Regions from separate parts of the Erwinia sp. genome, predicted to be linked through region 2. Evidence: predicted binding sites of a transcription regulator. Region 2 holds the regulator's gene; the other holds the start of a gene.
What was found. Region 2 encodes Fur, which represses iron uptake genes when iron is present. Its sites were predicted from a motif close to ATAATAATGAGAACNACTATCAA; they were not measured.

Region 1 (7,361 bases), on a different contig from region 2:
GATATGATTGCGGAAGGGGTCAGCATGATTTCTACCAAGCAGAACGAGTGGGCGGGCATCCTGCGTCAGAAAGGCGTTGATGGCCTGACCGACGTGCTGAAAAATGCCGCCAGCCAGCCTATTACGCTGGACAAGCAGCAGTAATGGACTCGCTTAACTGGCGCATTGAGGCCAACCGGCTGCATCTGACGGGCGAGCTGGAGCGAGAAACGCTGTTGCCTCTGTGGCAGCAGCGTGAAACGGTGATGAAACAGATTGATACCATTGATGTCTCCGCGCTGGACAGGGTCGATTCAGCCGGGCTGGCCCTGCTGGTGCATCTGCGTCAAATCGCGTTACAGCAGGGGAAAGCGCCGGGTTTTACCGGCATTACGGACAAACTGCGTTCACTGATCGCCCTCTATAATCTGCAGCAGTTCATTACCGCCGAACGCTGACAGCACGGACGCGTTCCTGATGAAAAAGCCTCTGCACCCGCGGAGGCTTTTTTGCCTGTTTAAGATAGCTCCGCTTTCCACTACTATGTAGGCCTGTTTATCCTCAACCGAATTTAGAAAATCCCATGGAAACTAGTGAAATTCAATCCGTGCTGATGGCCGCGCTGCCACTGCAGGAAGCTATCGTAACCGGCGATGGCAGCCACTTTCAGGTGATCGCCGTAGGCGAGATGTTTGGCGAACTGAGCCGCGTGAAAAAACAGCAGGCAATTTACGCGCCGCTGGCGGCCTATCTTGCTGACAACCGTATTCATGCGCTGTCCATCAAAACCTATACGCCGGAAGAATGGGCACGTGACCGTAAGCTGAACGGTTTTTAAGTCGCCATCTTCATCGCTCCGGGCGATGAAGAGGCCGCACTCTATAGCTGATTAATTGAGAGCAGGTTTAATGGATAAATTTCGTGTGCAGGGCCCGACCCGTTTAAGCGGGGAAGTGACCATTTCCGGTGCTAAAAACGCTGCGCTGCCGATTCTTTTCGCTGCTCTGCTGGCGTCCGATCCCGTAGAGATTCAGAATGTCCCGAAACTAAAGGACATTGATACGACTATGAAGCTGCTGAGCCAGCTGGGCGTAAAAGCAGAGCGCAACGGCTCGGTGCATCTGGATGCCAGCGACGTCAACGTCTACTGCGCGCCTTACGATCTGGTGAAAACCATGCGTGCTTCGATTTGGGCGCTTGGCCCACTGGTAGCGCGTTTCGGTCAGGGGCAGGTTTCTCTGCCCGGCGGCTGTGCTATCGGCGCGCGTCCGGTCGATCTGCATATAACCGGCCTTGAGCAGCTGGGCGCCGAGATCAAGCTGGAAGAAGGCTATGTCAAAGCATCCGTAGACGGGCGCCTGAAAGGCGCGCATATCGTGATGGATAAGGTCAGCGTAGGCGCTACCGTCACCATCATGAGCGCCGCTACGCTGGCTACCGGTACTACCGTGATTGAGAATGCCGCTCGCGAGCCGGAAATCGTTGATACGGCGAACTTCCTGAACACGCTGGGCGCAAAAATTACCGGCGCTGGTAGCGATCGCATCACTATCGAAGGCGTCGAGCGCCTCGGCGGCGGTGTTTACCGTGTGTTGCCAGATCGTATTGAAACCGGCACTTTCCTGATTGCCGCGGCGATTTCGGGCGGCAAAGTTATCTGCCGCGACACGCAGCCAGCTACGCTGGATGCGGTACTGGCTAAGCTGCGCGAAGCGGGAGCCGATATCGAAACCGGTGACGACTGGATCAGTCTGGATATGCACGGCAAGCGGCCAAAAGCGGTCAACTTCCGTACCGCACCGCATCCCGGTTTCCCGACCGATATGCAGGCGCAGTTCAGCCTGCTGAATCTGGTGGCGGAAGGCACTGGTGTGATCACCGAAACCATTTTCGAGAACCGCTTTATGCATGTGCCGGAGCTGATCCGCATGGGCGCACACGCGGAAATCGAAAGCAACACGGCGATCTGTCACGGCGTGGAAAAATTATCGGGCGCTCAGGTTATGGCTACCGATCTGCGCGCCTCAGCAAGCCTGGTACTGGCTGGCTGCATTGCGGAAGGCACTACGATTGTGGATCGTATCTACCATATTGACCGTGGTTATGAGCATATCGAAGACAAGCTGAGAGCATTAGGCGCTAACATTGAGCGCGTAAGCGGCGAAGAATAGCGTAACCGCGCACGGTAAGTTGCTGTAGGGGCGGTAGATATCTACCGCCTTTCTTTTATGAGCGAATTAGCTTCTTGCGATCGAGCAGGCTATGGGTCACTGGGTCGTAGTAGCGGCTGGGCCAAATTTCGGCCGGATGGATGTTAAGCGCATTGGCAATAATCCATTCACCTTTAGGCCAGGGCCTGAACAGCGCGTTTGCGAGCGTTGACGAGCTTAGTCCGGCTTCCCGTGACACCTGGGCCATCGTCGTGCCTCTCTTTTTCAGACCTGCAATAATATCCGCGTTATGCCAGTCGGCTTTCTTTTCCAGCATCTGCTTTTCCTCCATGGTCGCATCGCTTTTTCTGGAAACGTCAGAACGCAGTATTGCCGTCGCTACGGCATTGATTGCGAACTTAATCAGAATATTTAATAGGTTAATCATTAAATATTGCAGCCAGATTTATAGCAATAATTGGCAATATATTTCCAATAATATTTAAGCGGCGTTTTGTTTTTGAGGCGTAATGCGCAAAAGTTACGTAATAGCGTGATGCATTACATTACAAAAAGGGATCCAGAAAGCGGAACAGGCAAGGAAAAGAAAGCGCGGCTGACCGCGCTTTGGGATTAAAATTCGCGTTGAACAGACATATGGGCCAGCGCTTCCAGCGCGCTTCGCCAGGGGGATTCTGGTAACACATTCAGACAGGCAATCGCCTTATCGGCTTCGCGTTCTGCCGATTCGCGCGTCCAGGCCAGCGAGCCGCATTGATGCATGGTTTCCAGTACCGGTTCCAGCAGGTGGCGGCCGTTACCTTGTTCAATCGCACCCCGGATCATGGCGGTTTGTTCTGGCGTACCGTTACGCATGGCGTGCAGCAGCGGTAGGGTAGGTTTGCCTTCGCTGAGATCGTCGCCAACGTTTTTCCCCAACGTTTTACCGTCGGCGCTGTAATCAAGAAGATCGTCGATAAGTTGGAAAGCGGTGCCGATATAGCGGCCATAATCCTGCAACGCCTTTTCCTGCTCCGGCGTGGCCTCAGCAAGAATAGCGGAAGATTGCGCTGCGGCTTCAAACAGGCGAGCCGTTTTACTGTAAATCACCCGCATATAGCTTTCTTCAGTAATATCAGGGTCATTGCAGTTCATCAGCTGCAAGACTTCGCCTTCTGCTATGACGTTAACCGCTTCAGACATCAGCTCCAGCACTCGCAGAGAGCCAATGCTGGTCATCATCTGGAAAGCGCGCGTATAGATAAAATCACCGACCAGCACGCTGGCAGCGTTACCGAAAGCGGCATTGGCGGTGGCTTTCCCACGGCGCATATCCGATTCATCCACCACATCGTCGTGCAGAAGGGTGGCCGTATGAATGAATTCTATCAGCGCTGCTACGGTAACGTGTTGTTTACCTGAGTAATTAAGCGCACGTGCGGCCAAAACGGCGATCGTCGGACGGATGCGCTTGCCTCCACCGCTAATGATGTAGTAACCCAGCTGATTGATGAGGGAAACCTCAGAATTCAACTGCTCGAGTATGGTTGCGTTGACGTCCGCCATGTCTTGCGCGGTGAGTTCGTTTATCTGTTCTAAGTTCATCAGTCTTTTCAGCTATTGCCCACTATGCGGCTAATGATAAGCGTCTTTACCCGTGCCTGCGGCATGTAATGTATAACAGATTGTACTTGAAAATGACGACTGTGAAACATTTGCCTGTGCTTTGCGTTTTTTTTCTGCAATACCCGTTATCAGGCACTTGTCATCGCGTGCGAAGTTGCGTAGAATTCGCGCCCTATTGTGAATATTTATAGCGCAGCCTGAACTCAAGACGGCAAGCGCGAGAGCGGAGTTTATATGTACGCGGTTTTCCAAAGTGGTGGTAAACAACACCGAGTGAGCGAAGGTCAGACCGTTCGCCTGGAAAAGCTGGACATCGCAACCGGCGAAACGATTGAATTCGACCAGGTTCTGATGATTGCCAACGGCGAAGAAGTTACGATCGGCGCACCTTTAGTTTCAGGCGGCGTGATCAAAGCAGAAATCATTGCTCACGGTCGTGGCGACAAAATTAAGATTGTTAAGTTTCGTCGTCGTAAACACTACCGTAAGCAGCAGGGTCACCGTCAGTGGTTCACTGATGTGAAGATCACTGGCATCAGCGCCTAAGAGGAGATCTGACAAATGGCACATAAAAAGGCTGGCGGTTCCACTCGAAATGGCCGCGATTCCAACGCAAAACGCCTGGGTGTTAAGCGTTTCGGTGGCGAAAGCGTTCTGGCAGGTAGCATCATCGTTCGTCAGCGTGGCACCAAATTCCACGCGGGCACCAACGTAGGCTGCGGCCGTGACCACACCCTGTTTGCTACGGCAAACGGCAAGGTCCTGTTTGAAGTGAAAGGCCCGAACAACCGTAAATACATCAGCATCGTTGCTGAGTAAGGTTTTCGTGCCTGAAGGCGGTACCTGATACCGCTTTCAGCAGCGAATCAAAAAGCCCCGCTATGATTGCGGGGCTTTTTACATTCTGCCTCTGGCGCGCCAATCAGGTTGCCAGTAAAACCCTTTGCTGTACACTTTGTATTCAGCTGCATGATGTCTTAAGGCGATCCCCTGTCTGGAAATGACGCGAGGGCTGCGCCCCGGACAGCCGTCATAAGGCCTGCGAGCCGCGACGGATCATCCTGCCAGCAGCGGGCAAATGATTTACGGAGAAGTAACATGAAGTTTGTTGATGAAGCGACGATCCTCGTTGCTGCGGGTGATGGCGGCAATGGCTGCGTCAGTTTCCGTCGTGAAAAATATATTCCCAGGGGCGGCCCGGATGGCGGCGACGGTGGTGATGGCGGTGACGTCTATATGCAGGCCGACGAGAACCTGAATACCCTTATCGATTATCGCTTTGAAAAATCTTTCCGTGCCGAGCGCGGGCAAAACGGCCAGAGCCGCGACTGCACCGGTAAGCGCGGTAAAGATATTATTATCAAAGTGCCGGTGGGCACCCGCATCATCGATCAGGGCACTGGCGAAACGCTGGGCGATATGATGAAGCATGGTCAGCAGCAAATGGTCGCTAAAGGCGGCTGGCATGGCCTGGGCAATACCCGCTTTAAATCTTCCGTTAACCGTACGCCTCGTCAGAAAACGATGGGAACGCCGGGCGAGAAGCGCGACCTTCAGCTGGAACTGATGCTGCTGGCCGATGTAGGGATGCTGGGCTTGCCGAATGCGGGCAAATCTACTTTTATCCGCGCCGTTTCCGCGGCTAAGCCTAAAGTGGCGGACTATCCGTTTACCACCCTGGTGCCAAGCCTGGGCGTGGTGCGTATGGACAGCGAGCAGAGCTTTGTCGTGGCCGATATTCCGGGCCTGATTGAAGGCGCTTCTGACGGGGCGGGTCTGGGTATCCGTTTCCTTAAGCACCTGGAACGCTGCCGCGTACTGCTGCACACCATTGACCTGGCGCCAATTGATGAAACCGATCCGGTAGAAAATGCCCGCATCATCCTGGGCGAGCTGGAAAAATACAGCGAGAAGCTTTTCAATAAGCCTCGCTGGCTGGTTTTCAACAAGGTTGACTTGCTGGATCAGGAAGAAGCGGAATCCCGTGCGAAAGCCATTGCCGACGCGCTGGGCTGGACGGATAAATACTATCTGATCTCGGCCGCCAACCGCGTTGGCGTCACGCCGCTGTGCTGGGACGTGATGTCCTTCCTGAATGCCCATCCAAAAGAGGCTGAAGTCGAAGAGAAGCAGCCGGAAAAAGTCGAGTTCATGTGGGACGACTATCATCGCCAGCAGCTGGAAGAAGCTGAAACGGCGGTGGAAGAAGACGACGACTGGGATGACGACTGGGATGATGAAGACGACGAAGGCGTCGAAATCATCTACCAGCGTTAATCCGCAAAGGGCGCCAAATGGCGCCCTTTCTGTTGCGGCAAACAGGGGCGTAATTATTCCTTCCCGATAAGAAAGATAATCATTATCATCTTCTCTATCCGATTCTTTGCAAAGCCTCACGCTTTGCTCCGTCTGAATGAGTTGACCCATGCGTACTCCCACTCTGCGAATCTTTTCCCTGATCCTTGCTGTCTCGCTGCTGTCGATTGGTTCAACTCGTGCCGAAGAAGGCTGGCCGCGGCATCTTCCCGGCATTAAGGGCGAGATAGTGTTAAAGAAGCAGCCTGAACGGATCCTTTCTACCAGCGTCACGCTGACCGGCTCGCTGCTGGCAATAGGGGCACCGGTTATCGCCAGCGGAGCCACTCTGCCCGGTCACCGTATCGCCGACGACCAGGGGTTTTTTCGCCAGTGGGGAAAAGTGGCGGCAGAAAAAGGGGTGAAGCGGCTTTATAGCGGTGAACCTAATCTTGAAGCGATTGCTGCCGAAAATCCGGATCTGATTATCGTCAGCGCCACCGGTAACGACTCGGCGCTGCCGTTCTATGACCGCCTGGCCGCACTGGCGCCGACGCTGGTCGTTAACTATGACGATAAAAGCTGGCAGGAAGTTGAACGCGTGCTGGCGCAGGCTACGGGTAAAGAGGCGGAGGCGGAAGCTTCCATTCAGCGCTACGCCCGGCGTGAGCAAGAGGTCAAAGCGAAACTAAAATTGCCCCCGCAGCCCGTCTCCGCGCTGGTCTACAATCCTGCTATTCATTTGGTCAATCTTTGGACCCCGGCATCTGCTCAGGGAAAATTGCTGGCATCGCTTGGCTTTACCCTGGCAGAACCGACAGCCGTGCTACGCCAGGCGAGCCAACGTCTTAAGCGCCGGGACATTATCCCGGTAAGCGGGGAAAACCTGGTCACGGGTCTGACGGGACAGTCGATCCTGCTGTTCGCCGCAGGCGATAAAGCGCAAGCAGCGCTGCTGGCCGAGCCGCTGGTAGCCCATTCCCCGGCGGTGCGAAATAAGCAGGTTTATACGTTGGGCGAAGAGAGTTTCCGACTGGATTACTACAGTGCCAATAACGTACTGACTCGCCTGGAGCAGCTTTTTTCAGACAAATAGTTTTCTCGTGCCTTGGCATCCGTGAAGGCACCGTTCTTTTTCCGATCTGCTCTCTCCTGTTATCAATCCCCCTAAATGATAATGAGACAAATAATCAAATTGATAATTGTTTTCATTTGAAATAATGTATGACCGCCAGGTCAGGGATGGACGTACCTGTTGCCTGCCAGGCGTAGGCGGACGATACCAGTTCCGCCTGTTTACTCATCTATTTG
Region 2 (7,361 bases):
TTACGCTGAACTACAAAACCGGCCCGTTTGATTTTCGTCTGGAAGGAACCCTGGTTAAAGCCCACGGCAACCAGGGCTTTTTTCTGGCGCGTATGACTCCCGCAGGCGCGACGTCTAACGGACGCAACGATATCTGGTGGGATTCGCGCAGCGATTTTAATGCTAACGGGCAAAAGGCACTGTACGCAGGTGTGCTTTACGATCTCAAAGGCTGGCAACTGCCTGGCTGGGCAGCAGGCACCTCCTATGCTTATGGCTGGGATGCCCGCCCATCAACTAATCCTGCTTACGATCAAAGCCAGCGCCTCAGCGAGTCCGCCTGGAATATGGATTTACGCTATACGGTACAGCAGGGCCGCGCCAAAGACACACAGATTAACCTGCACTATACCCGTTACAAAAACCACTCTGACGTGCCGAGCTTTAGTAATGGTTACGGCAATATATTCCAGAGCGAAAAGGACGTGAAGCTGATAGTTATCGCGCCTTTCACCGTATTTTGATGCCACACGCTGCCAGGGAGTGCGGGAAAAGCGTATCGGGTAAGGGACGGTGCTTTTCCGCTACCGGTAGAACATTCTCATAGCGGACGAGGAAAGAAATGAAAAAATTAAAATTATCACTCGTGGCAACCGCGCTGCTGATGGCGATGGCCAGCGGTAGCGCGATAGCCGATCAGCACGTCGTCAATCAAATCAGCCAGTTTGGCGTTAAGTATACCGTTAACGATAACCATGCCGCGCTGCACGGCATTGATTGTGCGGCGTCAGGCGCGGACTGGGCTTCCTGTAATCGGGCAACGATTACCTTAACTAACCCCGGCGAAGCCGTTACCAGCAAAGACTGGGTCATTTGGCTGTCCAATATCCGCCAGACGCTGCGGGTGGATAATGACCAGTTCCGCATGGTGCACGTGGTGGGCGATCTGACGCGGCTGGAGCCGACCGAAAAATTTAAGGGGTTTGCCGCCGGTGAATCGGTGCAAATTCCCCTCGTTAACGAATACTGGCAGCTTTTTATCACGGACGTGATGCCACGCTGGTATGTCACCTCTGAAAACGCCCGGCCTGAAATTATCGCCAGCACGAATACGGAAAATCTGACCACGTTTGTCTCGCCAATGGATACCCACTGGAAGCGAACGGCGGACGATCGCAACGTACTGATGACGCCTGCCAGCCGCTTCGAAAAAAACAGTGATACCGTCCAGCTTGCGGCCGAAGCATTACGCGGACAGATTCTGCCGACGCCACTGCATATTACGCTGCATTCGCAAAATGCGGACTTAAGTCGGGGCGTACAGTTTGAGTTGAAAGGACTTAGCGTCGAGTCGGCGGAAGCGGTAAGAGAGCGTTTCGCTTTGCTGGGCGTGGTGGAAAACGCGCAGGGATACGTGATTAAAAGCACGCTGGCTCCCGATGCTTTCAAAGGCAACGAGGCGGTGTCCGGCGCCTACAGGCTAAGCATTCGCGACCAGCAGGCACGGATAGAAGGGTTTGACGAAGCGGGCGTCTATTATGGCATGATGTCTGTCCTGTCGCTGTTGCCGGCCAGTGGCGAACAGAAAATCGCTACGCTGGACGTCACCGATGCGCCACGTATGGCCTACCGCGGTATTTTTCTCGATATCGGGCGCAATTTCCACAGCAAAGAGGCGGTGCTGCGCCTGCTGGATCAGATGGCGGCCGTTAAGCTCAATAAATTCCATTTTCACCTGAGTGATGATGAAGGCTGGCGTATTGAAATCCCCGGCCTGCCGGAGCTGACCGAAATCGGCTCTAAACGCTGCCACGATTTGACGGAGCAGCGCTGTTTGTTGCCGCAGCTGGGATCCGGGCCCTTCGCCGACGCGCCGGGTAACGGCTATCTGACCCGCGATGATTACATTGATATCCTGCGTTATGCCAAAGCACGCGCCATTGAGGTTATCCCGGAAATCGATATGCCTGCTCACGCCAGAGCAGCGGTTATTTCTCTGGAAGCCCGCTATAAGCGGTTAATGAAGGAAGGGAAAACGGCAGAGGCAAACGAGTATCGCCTGGTCGATCCGACCGATACCTCAAACACAACATCCGTACAGTTTTACGACCGCACCAGCTACCTGAACCCCTGCCTGGATTCGTCCATGCGCTTTGTGGATAAGGTCATTAGCGAAATCCAGGCGATGCATCAGGCTGCTGGCGTGCCGTTGATCACCTGGCACTTTGGCGGCGACGAGGCAAAAAATATTTACCTGGGGCCAGGCTATACCGATGCAGCTAATCCTGAAGCAGGCAAGGGCCGTGTCGACCTGAGCAGGCAGGACAAGCCCTGGGCGAAATCGCAGGTTTGTCAGGCGCTGGTAAAATCAGGCAAGGTTGTCGATATGGATCACCTGCCCAGCTATTTTGGCAAAAAGGTCAGCGAGCGGGTGAACGCGCACGGTATTGAAAGGATGCAGGCATGGCAGGATGGCCTGAAAAAAGCGAAAGGCGCCCGGGACTTTGCCACCAAACGCATCGGCGTCAATTTCTGGGACACGCTTTTCTGGGGCGGCTTTGACAGCATTAATGACTGGGCCAACAAAGGCTATGAGGTGATCGTTTCCAATCCGGATTATCTCTATATGGATTTCCCGTACGAGGTCAATCCATTGGAAAGGGGCTATTACTGGGGGACCCGCTTCAACGACGAGCGCAAAATGTTCAGCTTTGCGCCGGATAATCTGCCACAGAATGCGGAGACATCGGTGGATCGTGACGGCAATTTCTTCGACGCTAAATCCGACAAGCCATGGCCGGGAGCCTACGGTATTTCCGCTCAGCTCTGGAGCGAAACTGTACGGACCGATGAGCAGATGGAAGGGATGATTTTCCCTCGAGTCCTGGCCGTTGCGGAGCGTGGCTGGCATCGAGCAGGCTGGGAGCAGGCTTATCAGGCCGGACGCGAATACAAAGGTGGCGAAACACAGCACGTTGATCGCGTAGCGCTCAACAAGGACTGGCAGCGCTATGCCAATCTGCTGGGACAGCGCGAGCTGGCAAAAATGGATAAAGCCGGCATCCACTATCGCTTGCCGCAGCCGGGCGCGAAAATTACCGCAGGCAAGCTGCAGGCCAATATCGCTCTGCCGGGCGTGACTATTGAGTACTCGCTTGACGGTGGCAACAGCTGGCAACGCTACCGCGATGACGCTCGCCCAACGGTTTCCGGCAAGGTATTCATTCGCGCCGTCAGCAGCGACGGCAAGCGTTTCAGTCGTGTAGAAACCCTATAATAACCACACGACAGGCAAAAAAAAACCGGTGAGCGATCACCGGTTTTTTTACTGCAACGCGTTACTTATCGTGCAGCGTCTCATCTTCACGACAGTCGCCGGTAGCACAGTGGCCGTAAAGATAGAGGCTGTGGTTGCTGAGCTTGATACCGTGTTTGGTAGCGATATCACGCTGGCGGGACTCAATAGACTCGTCGCTAAATTCGATTACCTTACCGCAGTCCAGACAGATCAGATGATCGTGATGCTGCTGCTGGGTAAGTTCAAAAACGGATTTGCCGCCTTCGAAATTATGGCGGGTAACGATCCCTGCATCGTCAAACTGGTTCAGCACGCGGTAAACGGTTGCCAGGCCAATCTCTTCGCCCATGTCGATCAGGCGTTTATACAAGTCTTCCGCACTGACATGATGGCACGCGGGTTCCTGAAGCACTTCCAGAATTTTCAGTCGAGGAAGCGTGACTTTCAGGCCGGCCTTCTTTAATGCGGTATTATTGTCAGTCATGCGGATATTGTCCTGTTACTTTGCTGGTCACTAAGTGGCTGAAAAGCCGTGAGCATCGGTCGACGCAAAAGCTGAGCGTCTCATTATAGAACCGATGCCTTGAAGAAACCACAGCGGAGATGCAAAACCATCAGGGGATGTAAGGATAAGAAGTCGTTACGTCCGGAAAAGCAAGCACCCATATACGCTGGGTTGTCAGTTCGCTCTGCCTGATTGACGGCGCCGCAGAAGCGGAGGCGGAGCAAGGCTATTGTACCGTTTTGACGGTAAAAGTTACAAATATGTATCTATTACTTCTATAGGAAAAAGCGTTGGCCCGGTGGGGGATTGCCCACCAGGCCAACGTTATCAGGCTTCGAGAATATCCTGAAGCTGCAGTTCATCCGAGATCTGCCTGACCCATTTTTCCACACGTTCGTTGGTCAGTTCTGGCTGACGATCTTCGTCGATGGCCAGGCCCAGGAAGTGGTTATCATCCGCCAGGCCTTTCGACGCTTCAAAATCATAGCCTTCGGTCGGCCAGTGACCCACGATGACCGCGCCGTTAGGTTCAATAATGTCGCGGATAGTACCCATCGCGTCACAGAAATATTCTGAGTAGTCTTCCTGATCGCCACAGCCGAACAGCGCAACCAGCTTGCCGTTGAAGTCGATCTCTTCCAGGGTAGGGAAGAAATCATCCCAGTCACACTGCGCTTCGCCGTAGTACCAGGTCGGGATGCCCAGCAGCAAAATATCAAAGGCTTCAAGGTCTTCTTTGCTGCTTTTAGCGATATCATGAACTTCAGCCACCTCGTTACCGAGCTGCTTCTGGATCATTTTTGCAATGTTTTCCGTATTGCCCGTATCGCTGCCAAAGAAAATGCCTACGATTGCCATGAGTTTAATAACCTCTTGAAACTTAATGATATGCGGCGGCTAGCCTGAAAATGTTAAGGCAATAATAGCAGACAGCTACAGGGGGATAAACGGCTAATCCGCCTGCATTTGTCGCTTTGTGCTTTACCGTTGCACGTGGTTTAGCGCTCAGGCCTGGCTAACTGCGCCATGACCATCTCTTCTATCAGCTCGCTGCGGCTCATATTACGCTGCTCGGCGAGCTGGTTCAGGGCGTCAACCGCGTCACTGTTCATTTTCAGTTCTACGCGCTTCAGCCCGCGCACTTTATCACGCTTAAGCTGGTTGCGTTTGTTAATGCGCAACTGCTCATCACGTGCCAGTGGATTAGTTTTGGGTCGTCCCGGACGACGCTCGTCTGCGAACAGATCGATCGTGGTGCGGTCCGTGTTTTCTTTTGCCATAGAATCGTGATACTGAAGGCTGGAGTTCTGATGGATTGAGCCGTTAGCGTTTGCGGCCGGTGCCGTCGACAAATTTTAGCGCGCCATCATACCCTGGCGAAAGTCGCGACGACAATTATTTAACCTTTTACTAAAACATTTGTTTTCACAGGGCAAAAAAGCGGCGGATGGCGCGCAAAACGGCATCAGGTTTCTCGGCATGCGCCCAGTGACCGGCACCGGTAATCACATGGGCGCGAGCGGCAGGGAACTGGGCCAGCAGCTCGTCACGATACGCTTCCTGCAAATAGGGCGAATGTTCACCCCGAATAAAAAGCGTGGGGTGGGGCCAGGCAGGAAGCGTTTCCCAACCGATAATCCGATCGTAATTCTGCCAGAGCGCAGACACATTAAAACGCCATTCGCCCGCCTGAAAAGATTTCAGCAGGAATTGAATCACACCTTCTTCATCCACTGTCTGTCGCATCAGTGCCGCAGCATCGTGCCGTTGGGTAATGCCTGCTTCGCTGACGGCGGCCAGCGCGGCAAAAATAACGTCGTGATGGCGTTCCCGATAGGCTACCGGCGCGATATCGATAACCACCAGCTGCCTGACGCGTGTCGGCGCGAGGGAAGCCAGCGTCATGGCGATCTTCCCGCCCATGGAATGGCCTATAATATCAACCTGCCCGACACTGAGATCGTCCAGCGTTTCCAACACGTCTTGCGCCATAGCGGCGTAGCTTATTTCATCTGACCGCGGCGAAAGCCCATGATTTCGTACGTCCAACTGAATAACGCGGCGATCCTTTTTCAGATCGCGCGCCAGCACGCCAAGGTTGTCCAGGTTGCCAAAAAGGCCGTGAATAAGCACGACGGGCACGTCAGAAACGGCTGTTTGTTCAGATTGCAGGCGGAAATTCAATTTCATGGCAAACTTCTTACAGAGGAAACGAGGGGTTAGGTTATCATAAAACAGCGATTTTCTGCCGCCGCGACCAACCCGATCTTTTTACGGCATATTCTGACTTTTGTCCGCAATCGGGGCTGGCGCTATAACCCGGCAGGATTTAACTTTATAATCCTCGTGTTAGGGCTGGTCTTTTCGCGCCTCTGTAAAACAGGTTGCTAACCGGCTCTTATCAGCAATAATCGTACTGGATCAAGATGAAAACTATTGAAGTCGACGAAGAGCTCTACCGTTATATCGCCAGCCACACTCAGCATATTGGTGAAAGCGCCTCCGACATTTTACGTCGCATGCTGAAATTTTCCGCTGGCCAGACGGCACCGAAAGCGCCTGTTGCGGCTGTGGCTGCGCCCGCGCCTGTCGCCAGCGTACAGGAAAATGGGGTGAAAGAGACGTCTCGCCCGCAGGAACGCGTTCGCGCCGTTCGCGAGCTGCTGCTGTCGGATGAATATGCGGAGCAGAAGAAAGCGGTAAATCGCTTTATGCTAATCCTGTCGACTTTATACAATCTGGATCCCAAAGCATTTGCCGCGGCCACCGAGTCATTACATGGCCGCACACGCGTCTACTTTGCAGGTAATCAGCAAACCCTGGTACAGAACGGCACCCATACCAAGCCGCAACATATTCCCGGCACGCCGTATTGGGTGATCACCAACACCAACACAGGCCGTAAACGCAGCATGATTGAACATATCATGTCGTCCATGCAGTTCCCTACGGAGCTGTCGGACAAGGTTTGCGGCACACTCTAAACACAGCGTCAGGGAGAAGCGCCAATGGCCAGTCACCCCCGTGCCGGGCAGCCAGCACAGCAGAGCGATTTGATTGACGTTGCACAATTGACTGCGCAGTATTACGTCCTGCAGCCGGAAATCGGCAACGCGGAACACGCGGTGAAATTCGGCACGTCCGGCCATCGCGGTAGCGCAGGTCGACAGAGCTTTAACGAGATGCATATTCTGGCTATCGCGCAGGCGATTGCGGAAGAGCGCAAAAAGAACGGCGTTACCGGCCCTTGCTACGTAGGCAAAGATACCCATGCGCTGTCCGAACCGGCGATCATTTCCGTACTGGAAGTGCTGGCGGCGAACGGCGTGGACGTGATTGTACAGCAGGACAACGGCTATACGCCGACCCCTGCCATTTCTAACGCGATCCTTGAGCACAACAAGGCAGGCGGCGCGCAGGCTGACGGCATCGTCATTACGCCTTCGCACAACCCGCCGGAAGATGGCGGAATTAAATACAACCCGCCAAACGGCGGCCCGGCTGATACTAACGTCACTAAAGTGGTGGAAGATCGTGCCAACCAGCTGATTAAAGACGGCCTGAAAGATGTTAAGCGCA

Region 1: the regulator Fur is predicted to act here: its motif matches at 6,099-6,121, upstream of fepB (Fe2+-enterobactin ABC transporter substrate-binding protein).

What each region holds. Positions count from the first base shown of each region.
Region 1 covers NZ_DALZCD010000179.1:782-8,142, forward strand. The annotation lists gene mlaC (phospholipid-binding protein MlaC) at 1-144, shown strand, start outside; gene mlaB (lipid asymmetry maintenance protein MlaB) at 144-437, shown strand; gene ibaG (BolA family iron metabolism protein IbaG) at 563-817, shown strand; gene murA (UDP-N-acetylglucosamine 1-carboxyvinyltransferase) at 888-2,150, shown strand; gene RTK32_RS14435 (helix-turn-helix domain-containing protein) at 2,206-2,466, opposite strand; gene ispB (octaprenyl diphosphate synthase) at 2,763-3,734, opposite strand; gene rplU (50S ribosomal protein L21) at 3,990-4,301, shown strand; gene rpmA (50S ribosomal protein L27) at 4,317-4,574, shown strand; gene cgtA (Obg family GTPase CgtA) at 4,854-6,032, shown strand; gene fepB (Fe2+-enterobactin ABC transporter substrate-binding protein) at 6,181-7,146, shown strand.
Region 2 covers NZ_DALZCD010000180.1:1,336-8,696, reverse strand. The annotation lists partial or broken gene RTK32_RS14505 (OprD family outer membrane porin) at 1-503, shown strand, start outside; gene RTK32_RS14500 (beta-N-acetylhexosaminidase) at 602-3,256, shown strand; gene fur (ferric iron uptake transcriptional regulator) at 3,318-3,761, opposite strand; gene fldA (flavodoxin FldA) at 4,110-4,640, opposite strand; gene ybfE (LexA regulated protein) at 4,781-5,062, opposite strand; gene ybfF (esterase) at 5,208-5,972, opposite strand; gene seqA (replication initiation negative regulator SeqA) at 6,209-6,766, shown strand; gene pgm (phosphoglucomutase (alpha-D-glucose-1,6-bisphosphate-dependent)) at 6,791-7,361, shown strand, end outside.